Regions from separate parts of the Bacillus sp. M5A3_1b genome, predicted to be linked through region 1. Evidence: a T-box and tRNA genes for the amino acid it is inferred to sense, from the RefSeq annotation. Region 1 holds a T-box; the other regions hold tRNA genes.

Region 1 (5,487 bases):
TAGCCGGATAAATTTCCATCATACAAAAAGGAAGTTAGAATGATTCCAACTTCCTTTTTTCTTTAATGAGCCGCGCTTAATTTAATTCGAACTTTCGCTTCACCTAAAGATAGTTCATCGTCTTCATTCGTTAAGTGATCAAATGTAAATTGCTTAACGAGTAAATTTTCTTCCAATAAATCTTTATGGTTCGTTAATGTTCGTTGTAGCTCTTCCTCTGTATCAAGAATAACATCTACTCGTAAATTAACCGGTAAATTTAACTGCTTACGATATTCTTGAACCGCTCGAATAAATTCACGCGCCACTCCTTCTTGTAACAACTCTTCTGTTACATTCGTATCTAACATAACTGTATATTGTCCGTTAGTCGTATTAGAGAACCCTGATTTCGCAACTTTCTCTACTACTACATCTTCAGCCGTTACAACTACTTCTTCTCCTGGTGCAGTTTCGTAAACTGCTCTTTCTGTAGATACAAAGTGTTGTACTTCTTCTTTTGATAATTGTTTTAACCATCCATTTATTGCATTCACATTTTTACCAAACTTCGGCCCAGCTGTTTTAAAGTTCAACTTTAATTGATAGGACGTGTATTTCGTTTCATCGAGTTCAACATGAAACGCTTTGACATTTAGCTCATCCATGACGATATCACGATAAGATTCCCAATCCATATCATTTTCATTATGCGCTAGTAATACAAGTTCCGCTAACGGCTGTTTTACTTTTAAAGAATGTTGATTACGGTTACTTCTTCCTAGTTCAACAACTTGTAAAACAGCATCCATTTCCGCTTCTAGTTTCGGCTGAAGTAGTGATTCATTTACAACTGGATAATCCTCTAAATGAACGCTACTTCCAGTTAAATTCAAATGAATATCTTCAGCGACAAACGGTGTAAATGGTGCAATTAACTTACTAATTGTCACAAGTACTTCATGTAGTGTCTCATAAGCAGCTGCTTTTTCAGCATTCATACCAGATTCCCAGAAACGATTACGTGATCGTCTTACGTACCAGTTACTTACTTCATCTACAAGCGCCGCGATTTCACGAGCTGCATTCGTAAATTGATAATCATCAAGTGCTATTCTCACTTTTTTCGTTGTGCTATGCAATCTTGATAATACCCATTCATCCAATTTCGTCCGCTTTACATCATACGTTTCTTTTGGATTATACCCATCTAAATTTGCATATAAAACATAGAAGCTATACACATTGACTAATGTATCTACAAACTTAGATTTTGCTTCCAGTACTGTTCTTTCAGAAAAACGTTTCGCATTCCACGGTGCACTGTCAACGAGTAGCGCCCATCTTAAAGCATCTGCACCAAACTGATTTACTAAATCAACTGGATCTAGTGCATTCCCCTTACTTTTAGACATTTTCTGTCCTTCTTCGTCTAATACATGTCCTAGTGATAACACTCGTTTATAAGGCACTTTTCCTGTATATAGTGCTGATACTGCTAATAAACTATAAAACCATCCACGTGTTTGATCAATGCCTTCTGCAATAACATCCGCTGGAAACTGTTCTTCAAATAACTCTTTATTTTCAAATGGATAATGATATTGCGCAAATGGCATAGAACCACTATCAAACCAAACATCAATTACTTCTGGTGTACGATTCATTGTACTTCCGCATTTTTCACAGCAAACTTGCACTTCATCTACATATGGCTTATGCAATTCCAAATCTTCCGGTGTTTCTTTTGTACTATGCTTTCTTAAATCAGCAATGCTTTTCGGTGCGAATTGATGATCGCAACTTTCACATTCCCATACGTTTAATGGTGTTCCCCAATATCTATTTCGGCTAATATTCCAGTCCACCATATTTTCTAAAAACTTACCAAAGCGTCCATGTTTCATATGGTCTGGATACCAAGTAACAGAATCGTTATTTCGCAAAAATGTATCTTTAATTGCAGTTGTTCGGATTAACCAACTCTCTCCTGCATAATAAAGAAGTGGTGAATCACAACGCCAGCAATGTGGGTAGCTATGTTCATACTTTTCTTTATGATATAGTAAGCCTTCCTTTGCTAAATGACGAACAATATCCACGTCACAATCTTTTACAAATTTCCCTTTCAAAAATGGTACTGCTTCTGTATACTCACCTTTCTCATCTACAACATGCAAGAATGACAATCCTTCACTTTGAACGACTCTATAATCGTCCTCCCCATATGCTGGAGCGATATGAACGATTCCTGTACCACTATCTGCCGTGACAAAATCTGCTGCGATAACGTGATAGCCATTTGTAACTTCTTTCATTGGAAATGGCGGCATATAAGATGTGTTTACTAATTCTTCACCTTTATGAACAGATAATACTTCATAGTCTTCTTTTAATACATCTTGTACACGTTCTTTCGCAACAATGTATACATGACCTTCTTGTTTCGCTTTCACGTATTCCATATTTGGATGTACAGCGAGCGCAACATTTGCTGGAAGTGTCCAAGGTGTCGTTGTCCACCCTAGGAAATATTCATTTTCACTATCTTTTACTTGAAACTTAACTGTTGCACTTAAGTCTTTTACTGTTTTATACCCTTGTGCAACCTCATGTGAACTTAGTGAAGTTTGACAACTTGGGCAGTATGGTGAGACTCTATGCCCTTTGTACAATAATCCTTTTTCATGAATCGTCCCTAAAATATGCCATACACTTTCGATATATGGATTCTCTAGCGTAACGTATGGATCATCCATATCTACCCAATAACCGATGCTTTCAGTGAATTCACGCCACTGCTTCTCATATGTGAATACACTCTCTTTACACTTCTGAATAAATGGCTCAATTCCATACTCTTCAATTTCATGTTTACCAGAAATACCGAGTTGCTTCTCAACACCTAATTCTACAGGTAAACCGTGTGTATCCCATCCCGCTTTTCGTAGCACTTTATAACCAGCCATCGTTTTATATCTCGCTACTACATCTTTAATTGTCCGTCCAAGTGCATGTCCAACGTGTGGTAAACCGTTCGCCGTTGGTGGTCCTTCATAAAATACGAAAGACTGTGCGCCTTCTCGATTCTGAATTGATTGCTCGAAAATACTTTGCTCGTTCCACTGCTTACGAATACGTGTTTCTCTCCCTACAGCTGACTCTTTTACATCTACTTTCTTCATCTACAATCACTCCTTTTGAATATTTTAAAGCACACAAAAAACCCGTCCCTATGAAGTAGGGACGGGTTTAACCGCGTTACCACCCTAATTCTATTAGCTCTTCGCTAATAGCACTTAGCAACGTACTATCATACGTGTTCTTTGTAACGGTAGACATCCGTCCGGGCTTACTTATTTTCAGCCTCGGCTCCTCGGAGATGATTTTCAAATAACGTCTGCACACCGGCTTTCAGCTATACACCGGCTCTCTGGTGAACAATTCATTATTTTACTCGTTCTCGTCTTCAGATTTGTATACTTTATTAAAAGCTATTTTATGCCATTGGGCAATAAATTGTCAATCAATTCGAAATATATATTTAATTATACCCTTTTTTCACAATTCCTATACAATTATTTCTTAAATTCTTGTATTCCAGCTAAATCTTCATCTTTTTCAATAAGCTCAGCAAAGAATCCTGATTCATCCTCACGAAGAACAATTTCAAGCTCTTGCTTCGCCTCTTCAATTCTATTTAACTGTGCTAAATAACAAGCGCGATCGTATCTTGCTAACAAATCACTCGCATCTATTGTTAATACATCATTTGTTATTTTTTCTGCCTTTAGTGTTTGCCCGGCACCATGATACGAAGATGCTAAAGAAAGAAGAATTGCTGCTTCATTTGGATGATGTATAGACGCATTTTCTAATACATGAATTGCCTCTTCAAACCTTTCTTGACTTTGATACATTTCTCCTAAAGCAAGAAACGCTCTACTTACAAACGGTGTTTGCTCCGTTAATTGTAAGGTAATCTTTTCTGCTTTTCTTTCTTCTCCTATTTTAAAGAATACTTGTGCTTGTAAAAGAAGCGTATCATAATCATCTGGTAACTCTCGAACCATTTGCTTCGTTAATTCTGAAGCATCCCGTAACATATCTTCTTCCTCACACGCCATGAAAAGATTTACAAGTTGCTTCGCTATATCGTAATCCCATTTATTTTCTAACGATGTTTGCAATACATCTATCGCCTCTTTATACATCGCCACATTCTCGTAAAATAGTGAAAATCGCTGCGCTGCCATACTATTTTTTTGATTTAACTTTAATGAGATTTCATATAAATCAATAATTGTAGTAATAATCGAAATTTCTTTCGCACGGTTTTTCATGCGATAAAAAGCTCTTGTAATTATGGATTTCTTCGGCTGTTCATTTTGTTGACGTTCAATCCATCTTTCCATCACCGCAGATGCTGCATACATAAATGCCATACTTCTTTCTGCCTTTTTCAGTTTTAGTGTATGAAGAAAATCTCGTATGTTAGACAATTTCTTATTTTGTTCTATCGCTTTTACATACACATCAAATATTCGTTCATTATTTGCATCTTTTTGTATAACTTTCATTGCAATTTCAATTGCTTTTGCATTCCTTTTTTTCACTAACACTTTGGCATAATGATATAGAACTTCTATATGCTCACTATCTAATTGAAGTGCCTCTTCAATCTGTGCTTGTTCTTTATCTATTTCATCCATCGCTCCATACACATATGCAATCGCATCTAATCGCCATATTTCAGGTGCTTCGTCCGCTAATTGTTCTAGTTCTGTCAGTAACTCTTCCTGAAGACTCATTTCTACTGAAAGCTGTGCCAAATATTCCATATTAATATGCATCGGCTCTTCTTTCATAGCCTGAACCATATGACTTTGTTCTTTAGAACGATTTTCTTCTTTTTCGTATATTTCTGCAAGCTGTAAATGTACACCTTCGAAATTCTCATCAAGCTCTAAACATGTTTCATACGCTTGTTTTGCTTCTATCAATTGCCCTAATGCCATAAGCGTTTCACCAATTCGGTAATACGGTAATGCCGTTTCCTTTTGTTCTATCGCCTTATTATACCTTTTCATCGCTTGGCCGTACTGCCCAATAGATTCATATAAAATACCTGTATAACAACCGTATTCGCTTATTTCATTTCTTTCTTTGTGTAACGTTCTTAAGAATGCTATACCTCTTTGTACAAATACCGTTCCTTTAATTCGATTCACATATTCATCTAACGCACTTGCCACATTATATTCACTCTGCTTTATACCACTCTCTAACTTAGACAAAGCTACTTTAAACCCTTCTTCATTTCCACCAAGTTCAACCTCAGCATCCCATAGAACCATTCCCGCATTCATAAGAAAATCTTGGCTCTTTTCAATTTGTTTTTCAATACCGAGAATATATTGTTTCGCTTCCTTGTATTGTTCTTTCGCCATATAAACTTGCGTAAGTCCAAAGTGAGAATAAACATCATCATGATTTTCTTCTAAAGCA
Region 2 (5,487 bases), on a different contig from region 1:
GATAATGAAGTCATATTAAATGATGCAGATGTTACATTTACTTCACAACCAAATCCGCAGGAACCACCAATTACGGAAACGATATTAACGAATTTAGTCGTTACGACAATTAATATAGCGTCTATATTTCCATTAAAACTAGTTGATAAAGAGGTAGCGACGGTTGGAGAAATATTAACGTATGATGTATTAATCTTTAATTTCGGTACAGTGGCAGCAACGAATGTTAAATTTATAGATACAACTTCCGCCGGTGTAGCATTTGTACCGGGAAGTGTGAGCATAAATGGGGTGCCGGCACCAGGATTAGATCCTTTCATTGGCTTTACAGTTCCAGATATCTCTGTAGATGATTTTGTACTTGTCACATATCAGGAAGTGGTTACGAGCATACCTGAGGGGGGAACGATTGTTAACTTTGTAGACGTTACAGCTACATTTGCTGTAAGTGAAACAGAGCCGCCTATTACAGAAACAACAACAAGTAATACGACATTAACAGAAATTAATGAACCCGGTTTGAATGTTTTAAAATCAGTGAGTCAGCCGGTTGTTGCAGTAGGCGATACAATCACATATACAACAGTAGTTCAAAATACAGGTACAGTGGTAGCGACGAATGTTCAATATAGTGATGTATTGCCGTCCTCGATTACATTTGTACTAGATAGTGTAACGATAGATGGTGTGCTACAACCTGGATTCAATCCTAATAATGGATTCCCACTTCCAGATATAAATCCAGGTGAAAGTGTAGAAGTTACATTCCAAGTAACAGTTGTCAATGTTCCATCAAACGGAACAATTGTCAATACGGCAAATGTTACAGGAAGTTTTATATTAGTACCAGGAGAACCACCAATTGTAGTGAATCAGCCAAGTAACACGACGCTCACAACTGTAAATAGAGGACGATTTAATGTTATTAAACAAGTAAATAGAGCAGCTACTCTCGTTGGAGATGTATTAACGTATACAGTTCAAATAACGAATACGGGAACAGTAACAGCAAATGATGTTCAGTTTATTGATACGATTTCAGCAGGAGCGTCATTTGTCCCAAATAGTGTAACGATAAATGGAGCCCCGCAACCAAACTTAAATCCGATTACTGGCTTTGGAGTTGGAGATATACCAGTTGGTGAAACAGTTATCGTGACGTTTCAAGCGACAGTTACAAACATCCCGTCATCAGGAACCATTACGAACGTTGCAAATATAACAGGAAGCTTTACTTTAGTACCAGGAGAGCCGCCGGTTGTAGTAACTGAACCGAGTAATACGACAATAACAAGGGTAAATAGAGGGAGATTTAATGTTATAAAAACCGTAAATAAGCAAGCAACACGATTAGGGGATACGTTAACTTATAGTGTGCAAGTTACGAATACAGGAACGGTAGCTGCAACAAATGTTCAGTTTATTGATGTTCCATCACCTAGTTTAGAATTCGTTCCAGGAAGTGTACAAATAAATGGGATTCCGCAAGTAGGTTTAGATCCATTTGTAGGCTTTTCATTACCAAATCTTGCAGTAGGGGACAGTATATTAATTACATTTGAAGTAAATGTAATCACAATTCCCCCTTCTAGTAGCATTATGAATACAGCGAGAGTAACTGGTGATTTCGAATTGATTCCAGGAGAACCACCGTTTACAATTACGAACTCAAGTAATACGACAGTCACACCAGTAAATCGAGGTAGTTTAGATATGCTGAAAGAAGTAGATCATCCGATTGTTGGAGTGGGAGAAACGGTAACGTATACTGTTCGTATATTAAATACTGGTACGGCTGATGCGATGAATGTTCAATTTATAGACGTGTTATCTCAGGAAGCTGAGTTTGTTCCAAATAGTGTAACGATAAATGGAGTTCCGCAACCAGGGTTAAATCCACAGGCTGGATTTACGATACCAGACATCCCAGTGGGTGAGACGGCACTTGTAACATATGAAGCTACCATTACAAGTTTTCCAGATGGTGGTACAGTAGTGAACGTTGCTGGGGCATCAGCAGAATATATTTTAGTACCAGGAGAGCCGCCAGTTACAGTGATGGACACGAGTAATACAGTTATTGTAACGGTAAATACTGCAATCTTATTTGTTGCAAAAGGAGCAAACTTTGAAGTAGCAATGGTAGGAGATGTCGTCACTTACGGAATTGCTGTTATAAATGATAGTACAGTTCCTGTGACGAATATTGTTTTAACGGATATCATTGATCCGAATACGTTATTTATAAATGGCTCGGTAACGGTAAATGATGTACCTTTTCCATTTGCCAACCCGAATACAGGTATTCCGTTAGGTGATTTTCAGCCAAATGATGCAGCAATTATTAATTTCCAAGTTGTAATAACAGGAGGGCAAATAAATAACTTAGTTACAAATACAGCTACGGCGAGTGGGCTTGCAATTGTGAATCCAAATGAACCGCCTGTAGTAGTTGAAGGCGATAGCAATACAGTTGTTATCCCGTTTATTCCTCAAAATGTCTCAACGACTGTTGTAAAAGTGGCAGACCATCAAACAGCAACAATAGGAGATGTTATTACGTTTACGACAGTTATTACAAATACGGGAGATACAGCGATACAAAATATTCGTTTTCAAGATATGTTAGATAGTAGTGTTCAATTTGTCCTTGGAAGTGTAACGGTTGATAATACGCCAGTGCCAAATGTAAACCCAATATCAGGATTTCTTATAGGAAGTTTAAATCCAGGTGAAGCACTCACAGTCTCGTTCCAAGTAGTAGTTCAGAGCGCGCCAAGTGGTTCAGGAAATTATATAAATCAAGCGAGTATTCGCTTCGAACATCAAGTAGGTACAGTGTTACCGCCTGTTACACAAATAATAGAAAGTAATATTGTGGTCATACCGTTCGTCCCAACGATCGAACAAATTTGTGAAACAAACTTTAATTGCTTAGATAAAATTCCATTTCAATGTTCTCCGTGTAATCATTTGCACGAACATAAGAAATAAAAACAAAAAGAGCATTTTGTGAAGTGCCCCCTAAAAGTTAGACACGGTTATTTCATTAGGCAGCTTGATAAAAGTGAGTCCGGTATGTACCGGGCTCATTTTTAATTTTTTAATAAAGGAACCTAAATCATAACCTGTTTTTATTATAGCTATAGCTGAAATCACAATTAATGGATATTTAATATATGGATTGTTGAGGAGTTCCATTATGTTTTTCATGTTGTAAACCTCCTTGGTATTATTTATATCGTTATATTTGCAATATATAATATAATGATTAATAGTCAATATAATGTAAAGAAAGATACTTAAATGAAGGAGAACTAAACAAAATAATAGATAAAAAAACCTTTATTTTTATCATTTCTTCTACAAGTAATTAAGAGTCAGTATAGCATATAGAAACAGATCTTAGGAAAGAGGCTATTAGGCAATTGAAATAAGCCTCTACTTTTACCGTATTTAGTTTAAGAATTAGTTTGTCCAATTCTTTTGAAACATAACTATAATAATTTAATTTCAATATCATAAGCAACTCAATTATTATATAGAAATACAAATTCAATGACTTGAGTTCAATGTTTTGTTACGCTATAAATAGCTTGATTTGTTTTTAACTTAAACATATTAAGAGTACTTAATAATTTTGATGAAGGTGTACTTACAAGCATTTCAGGAGATAGTGCTCAAGATTTACAGCAACAGGGAGACTTAAATCAGTCTAGTACTCTATCAAAAGAGGATGCAAAGAACCAGATTTTTAATCTATACGGGAACGATCTTAAATTTGTTGAGGAACCTGAGATCAAAGAAGTAGTATATGTGAATACGTCCTATAAAGTAAAATTTATGCTCTGGATCTTTAGCTCAGCTGGTTAGAGCAAATGGCTCATAACCGTTCGGTCGTAGGTTCGAGTCCTACAAGGTCCACTTATAAAAACAAGGAGAAAGCACTCAAATGGGGGCTTTCTCCTTGTTTTTAATAAATAAAATGTCTTTTTTCCTTTAGCAAGGTTTATAAAATTCTAAGAGTTCAACTGGAATATTATTTTTGTATGCTATACATGCTTTTGTATCACCAGGCTGAATGGTCTTTTGGTCAATTAACAAAAGCGCAGCAAACGTATTTGCTTCTATCTCTAATTTGTCAACGGAAAAGAATGTATTCTTACGCAGAAAAGGTGTATTTGCATGAGTATGTAGGACTGCATGTCCTAATTCATGAGCACAAACAGTTCTCTGCATAGATGGAGATAAATTAGTATTAATAACAATGAAACGATTTCTTTTTTCATATTTATAAAAACCATTTATTTCTTCATGTAAATCCCATGTTAGTACATGTATTTTTAAGTAATCTGCAAGCTCATAGGGGTTTGTCGTGTTGTATTTGTTGCTAAGTTGTTGGACTAGATCTCTAATGACGAATTTCAATGTATTCCCTCCTAAGCTCGCATCAGTTATCGTCTGGTTTACGATATTTCTTAGGCACGTATTTTTTATTGATTACTTTCGTTTGTTTTACAATATACTCCATTGCATCTAATAGTGATTCTACAGCTTCTTGACTCATAGGTTCACCAGAGAACATTAAGCCATCTTCTCCTTGAAGGTCTTTTTTTATTTCTTCCATTCTTTTTGCTATGTCTTTCTCATCTTTTGGCGTTAATTGCTTCTTAGTTTCGTCCGTAACAGCTCGTCCTAGTAAATAGTCAGCTGAAACTGAAAAACAATCCGCTAATTTAGTTAGAACATCATGTGGAGGGAATCTTTCTTCTGATTCGTAGTAGCCTATCATTCTTTGGGATACTCCAATTTTTTCAGCCAATTGTTTTTGTGTTAAATTTTCTTTTTTTCGTAAGGATTTTATTCTAACTCCTATCACATTGTTCACCTCTCTAATTAAACTAATTGTTCTCTTTGGGTTTATTTTAGCACAAAAAGTTCCTTTTTACATTGACAACGAACAATTAGTTCTTTAATCTATATTTAGAACTAATTGTTCTTACGGAGGTGGATTAATTAGTAACAAAATGTATGAACCGGAAAAGAAGTTATATAAAGAACTTGCTGGTTATTGTGGGGTTACGGAACGATATATTCGAATGATTGATCAAAAAGAAAGAATCCCTTCAATGAGAATTGCTAAAAAGATTGCTAAGTATTTTGATATGAGTATAGATGCTCTTTTTTTTAGTAATAAATCGAACTTAAAGTTCTTTTTAATGTTGTGTTGGTTTGAAAGGAATAAAAAGTAGGTTTCATCATGGGGAAGTTATTGATAGTGAGTACAGAATCTCGAATGTAGGTATTTGATCTTAACAATAGTGGAGAGGTAGATAGTATGGGGATTTTTAGAGTTAAAAAGGATAATAATTATTCCGTTATTAATAATACGGGTTTAAAAGATAAAAGGCTTTCTTGGAAGGCGAAGGGGATATTAGCATACATACTTACACTTCCAGATGATTGGGTGTTTTATAGGGAAGAATT
Region 3 (5,487 bases), on a different contig from region 1:
ATCCTTCCTGAACACGTTTAATTTGTGATTCAGGCATATCTACACGGTTTAGTACTTTCGGTTCCATTGAATGAACCACTTTTCCAACTTCATCTGGTTTCACTGCCGGTTGACGAATTTCTTTTACAACTTGCGGCTGCATACGGTAACCACCATTTGCAATTGTTGAAACATATTGTGCTAATTGAAGTGGTGTATACGTATCATACTGTCCAATTGATAAATCCAATAAGAAACCTGGCATATGATCTGTTCTACCTCTTTGTCCAGCCGTTTCATTCGGTAAATCAATGCCAGTTTTTACACCAAGTCCAAATTGACCGAAATAGTAACGCATCGTATCATATGATTTTTGTTTTATATCTAACGTACCGCCTCGTACATAGGGAACACCAGCAATATTCATCGCTGTTTTAAACATATAAACGTTTGAAGACATTTTTAACGCTGTAAGGTCATCAATATATCCCATCGTCTTCCAAGACGATTTTTTTAGCGGTCCTTTTAATACAATTGGTTCATCAAGTTGAACCGAACCTGGTTGAATAGCGCCTGTTTGATATCCAGTAAGTATTGTAGCGCCTTTTACAGTCGATCCCATCGGATAAGAACTTGTCATCGTTCCTAATGCGAAATCTTGTACTTTCGTTTCACCATTTTCATTCACTAACTGTTTCCCTGCCATAGATAAAACTTCACCATTTTTCGGATTCATCATTACAACGAATGCACGATCTAAAAGTGGTTGCCCACCTTTATATTTCAATAAACTTTTAGTGATAATTTCTTCTACACGCTTTTGTAATTCCATATCAATTGTTAAATTCAGATCATTACCACTTTGCCCTTTTGATACATTAATCGTTTCTAAAATATTACCATTTTTATCTGTAATATTTTTCACTTCCGCTTTCGTACCATGTAGGCTATCTTCATATTGCTGTTCAAGATAACTTTTTCCTACTCGTTCATTTCGATTATAATCACGAACAAGATAGTAATCTAGTCTTTCTCTCGGTAAACCTTCATCAGACGTTGACACCCCACCAAGTACACTTCGGAATAAATCACCATCATATGCATATTTTCGTTCCCAATCGACACTCGTATCTACTCCTGGCAATTCCGCTAATTTTTCACTAATAATCGCATATTCTTTTTCTGTGGCATCCTTCTTAATGACTTGTGGTGTCATTGCATATCCGCCGTCCATTTTGCTTTTAATTGCTAGTATTTCTAAATCTTTTGCAGATAATTGATTCACTTCTTCTTCCGTCACGCGACCTCGTTGACGCTCGTCTAATTCTTTATCGTCAATTTTTTTATCTTTAAACTCTTGACGATCTTTATTCGTAATTTTTTCTTTCGCTTCCTCTTTATGAATAGCAAGCCAATAATCTTTTTTATCACGATCTGTTAATTTATCTGTCGGTACTTCAATCAAATCTGCTAGCTTTTTCGCTGTTTCTAAGCGAGCCTCTGCAGTTGATCCTTTCATTTTTGTAAATGTAATCGTACGTACAGCTGCATTATCTACTACAGCTCGCCCATAACGGTCAAATATTTTCCCACGTGGTACAGGATTACTTATCGTCGAGTTCTCTTTCCTCTCCACTTCATTCTTATATTCCTCACCGCGAACAATTTGTACATATCCTAGCCTTACAATAACCGCGGAGAACATTAAAAACACGCAGAAAAACAGCACGTTTAACCGAAAAGGAACGTGAGTCTTTTTCTTTTGTTGTTTCTGCTTCTTGCTCATACAAACCTCCTCTACCAACAGCTATGTAATGTGAAAGGGACACCTTCATACAGGTGTCCTCACTGCTGTCTTACATCTTTTTCTATTCTAGCATAAAACAACCGAGAAGTTAACCTTCTGGTTCTGTTTGATTCTGCGCATTTGCTTGCGTTACAACACTTGTTTTACTTGCATTTCCCTCATCATATTTGACATTTTTAACTGCAAAATAAATAAGAAAATGTCCTGCACCTAAAATACATAATAAGTAAGGTAAACTTTTTTCGGGCGGAAAGAATAGTACAGCGCATAAAAAACTTAAAATCGAGCAAATTCTTCCTGCATTTAACCATAATTCTCGGACAACTACATACTCTACACGCCACTCTCTCGCATTTTTCGCTCTGCCAATTACATCATATGTCATGGACCCGTACGGAACAAGCAAAATAGGGTATGCAACCGCAATACACGCTGCATAAATAAGTAATTTTGCGTATGTAACGTTGAATATAACTAAAAATACGACAGCATATAAAATAATGCCTCCAAGTAAAATTGCTTTTTTCCGCCACTCTTTCTTTAACATACGAGTGACTAAGTAGTAACATACAAATGATACAGCAGAATTTACTAAGCTATATTTTCCTAAGGCGAGTTCACTATCCGTCGCTAAATACACGTACACGGAAATCACAAAAATAAACGTTCCCTCTCTCAATCCTTGGAAAAAATGAGCACGTGTAATTCTTCCCCAATTTTTATCAATCTGCCGCTCTTTCAATACTTGTACAATTTCATACCGTCCTTCACATTCTCTCTTAGATACAAAAAAGCTTAAAATAACAGCAATTGCAAATAACACTAACGAAAGAAAGAATATGACCGTATAGCCACTCCATTTTTCCATACGTGAAATTGTGTATCCAGCTGCTATCGGTCCAATCATGCCAGAGAAGGATGTAAGAAGTCCAAGAAACCCATTAAAGAAATCTCTTGTTTCTGGTTCTGTAATCTCAAATGTTAATAAGTTAAACGCGAGCCAGTAAAAACCATATCCGACTCCTAAAAGAGCCCCCATTAATAAAATATAGTGAGAAGCGCTTTTTCCCGCTACTAAAACAACGATAAAAAAAATAGCTAACGTGCCTACGCCTATTCGTAACAAGATTGAGCGATCAATACGCTTCGCTAATTTCCCACCTATAAGAAATGTGAGAGGCTGCAATACAACGCTGGCCAAATTATACAAGCCAAGATTCACATAATTTTGTGTTTGTTTCCATAAATAAATGTTAACAAACGTATTCGATAAAGAAATTGCGAGCGTGTATAAACCTCCAATAAGGAGCAACAACACTAAATCCCGATTCACTTCAACGTCACCAATTATATGTTTCCACTTCATACACAACTCTCCTTTACTTCATGTTCTAGTCTTCCAAAGACAAGCCCAATTATGTAAAAGGAAAGCATAGAAAAAAGCTAGGAGCATTCTCCTAGCTTTTTCTATCGTTATTACAATTATTTTGCTTCTTGGTAACGTTTTTCAGCAGCGTTCCAATCTACAACGTTCCAGAATGCACCGATGTAGTCAGGACGACGGTTTTGGTAATTTAGGTAGTAAGCATGTTCCCAAACATCTAAACCTACAACTGGAGTTTTACCTTCAGTTAGAGGAGAATCTTGGTTTGGCGTGCTTGTTACTTCTAACTCACCATTGTTTACTACTAACCAAGCCCAACCAGAACCGAAACGAGTTGCGCCAGCTTTTGCGAATTCTTCTTTGAATGCATCGAAGCTACCGAATTTCGCTTCAATTGCAGTTGCAAGTTCGCCTACTGGTTGTCCGCCGCCGTTTGGAGATAAGATTGTCCAGAAGAATGTATGGTTAGCATGTCCGCCACCATTGTTACGTACTGCTGTACGGATTGCTTCTGGTACTTCGTTTAAGTTTGCAACTAATTCTTCTACGCTTTTGTCAGCTAATTCTGCATGACCTTCTAAAGCAGCGTTTAAGTTTGTAATGTAAGTGTTATGATGTTTTGTATGATGGATGTTCATTGTTTCTTTGTCAAAGTGAGGCTCTAAAGCATCATACGCATAAGGTAAATTTGGTAATTCGTGTTTTGCCATTGTTATATTCCTCCCAGTTTATGTATTGCCACTTAAGTGACATACAACTTCATTCTACCCTAATTGCCATAGGGTGCAAACAAATAAATCACATTGTCTTGCTATCATTAACGTAGCAAAAATCCCACTTCTTTTCAATTAAAATGCTCATATATTCCGTAAAAAAAGCTCCCTTCTACAAGGAAGCTTCCCACTGACATAATAAACATGCGAAATGGATATGGACCCTGTAGGACTCGAACCTACGACCGGACGGTTATGAGCCGTCTGCTCTAACCAGCTGAGCTAAGGGTCCACAATTATGTATGTAACAACATATCAAATAAAGGAATTCCTATCGGATATATCCTTTAAGAAATGTAAGATAAATTTACCATATGACAAAGAAAAGTGTCAATTGTATTTTTCTCATATAAAAGAAGAAAATTAATAAAAAGAAATTTAGTTATCTCCACTATATGTAAATATAATATATCTTGAGATTCTCTAGATTCCTACGTTACAATGATTTTATACATACATAAAGGAAGTGAATCTATGTCCATATTTACCCAATTAGCAAAAAGCGTATATTCGCCTAAAGATATGGCGCTATTCCGTTTTCAAAAAATCGGAAAAACCATTTTGTATATTATGCTACTTTGTCTAATCACTACTATTCCAAGAACATTCTTTTACGGCAGCTTTATCCAAGATAGTGTCAGCATGGTAAATCAAGCAATTGAAAAAGATTTACCTGATTTTAAAATCGAAAACGGTGAACTAAAAGCAGATATTGAACAACCTATTCTAAAGGAAGAGGGAGATGCTCTTTTCGTATTTGATCCCAATACAACAGATATAGAAACATATCAAAACAAAACTGGTTTATTTATTTTAAAAGATAAAGTAGTTTCTATAGGAAATGGTCAAACACAAACATACTCCTATAATGATTTATTAGGGACATCTCTTGAGAAGAAAGATTTGCAAGATTTCATTTCTGTATTCGATAGTATTTATCCAATTTTACTAGCCGTTATTGGAGTGTTAGTGTACCTATTCCAATTGTTTATTACTTTCTTAGGAATTACTTTACTTGCGTTTATAGGTTCTGCTATGAGTGGTCAACGTAAATTATCTTATAAGCAAGTATGGACGTTAACTGCATACAGCTACACAATCCCAACAATCTTCTTTATGATTATGGATCTATTCAAAATTGTTGTACCTGGTTCAACATTCATTTATATCGCAGTTGTTTTAATTGTTCTTTACTTAACGATTAAAGAAGTTCCAAAACCGAAAGAAAAATAAGAACGAAAAAAAAATGCCTAAATAGGCATTTTTTTTTTGGACAAGCATATATTCCTAGCAAAGGAGTGAAGAATATGAAAAGATTAGGTATATTCTTATTCGTGCTTGTTCTTGGTTATATATTTTATTACGATATAAAAATCGGCACCTTACCGATGTTAAGTTCATATAAAAAAACAACCGCTGCCCAAACGATAAAGCAAGAAAATACAGATACAAAACAAAAGAAAGAGAACAAAGCAGAAAAAGAAACAGATGTAACTTATAAAACAATCGAAGTCAAAACAGGTGAGACAGTTCTTTCTATTACC

What was found. A T-box is a leader RNA that pairs with one kind of tRNA and senses whether it is charged. The one in region 1 lies ahead of ileS (isoleucine--tRNA ligase), so its partner is inferred to be a tRNA-Ile.
Region 2: it has a tRNA-Ile gene. The T-box ahead of ileS (isoleucine--tRNA ligase) is inferred to sense a tRNA for this amino acid. The anticodon was not compared.
Region 3: it has a tRNA-Ile gene. The T-box ahead of ileS (isoleucine--tRNA ligase) is inferred to sense a tRNA for this amino acid. The anticodon was not compared.

The regions. Positions count from the first base shown of each region.
Region 1 is NZ_JBKEZY010000005.1:349,303-354,789, reverse strand. It holds gene ileS (isoleucine--tRNA ligase) at 63-3,164, opposite strand; T-box leader at 3,219-3,458, opposite strand; gene ACLBWW_RS16730 (bacteriocin-processing peptidase family protein) at 3,558-5,487, opposite strand, start outside.
Region 2 is NZ_JBKEZY010000009.1:1,329-6,815, reverse strand. It holds gene ACLBWW_RS21900 (DUF7507 domain-containing protein) at 1-2,994, shown strand, start outside; gene ACLBWW_RS21895 (hypothetical protein) at 3,025-3,213, opposite strand; partial or broken gene ACLBWW_RS21890 (M4 family metallopeptidase) at 3,643-3,822, shown strand; tRNA gene ACLBWW_RS21885 (tRNA-Ile) at 3,851-3,924, shown strand; gene ACLBWW_RS21880 (ImmA/IrrE family metallo-endopeptidase) at 4,000-4,428, opposite strand; gene ACLBWW_RS21875 (helix-turn-helix domain-containing protein) at 4,451-4,879, opposite strand; gene ACLBWW_RS21870 (helix-turn-helix transcriptional regulator) at 5,016-5,252, shown strand; gene ACLBWW_RS21865 (DnaD domain-containing protein) at 5,339-5,487, shown strand, end outside.
Region 3 is NZ_JBKEZY010000001.1:559,836-565,322, forward strand. It holds gene ACLBWW_RS02975 (peptidoglycan D,D-transpeptidase FtsI family protein) at 1-1,765, opposite strand, end outside; gene ACLBWW_RS02980 (MFS transporter) at 1,875-3,152, opposite strand; gene sodA (superoxide dismutase [Mn]) at 3,269-3,880, opposite strand; tRNA gene ACLBWW_RS02990 (tRNA-Ile) at 4,102-4,175, opposite strand; gene ACLBWW_RS02995 (DUF1189 domain-containing protein) at 4,418-5,176, shown strand; gene yqfZ (protein YqfZ) at 5,251-5,487, shown strand, end outside.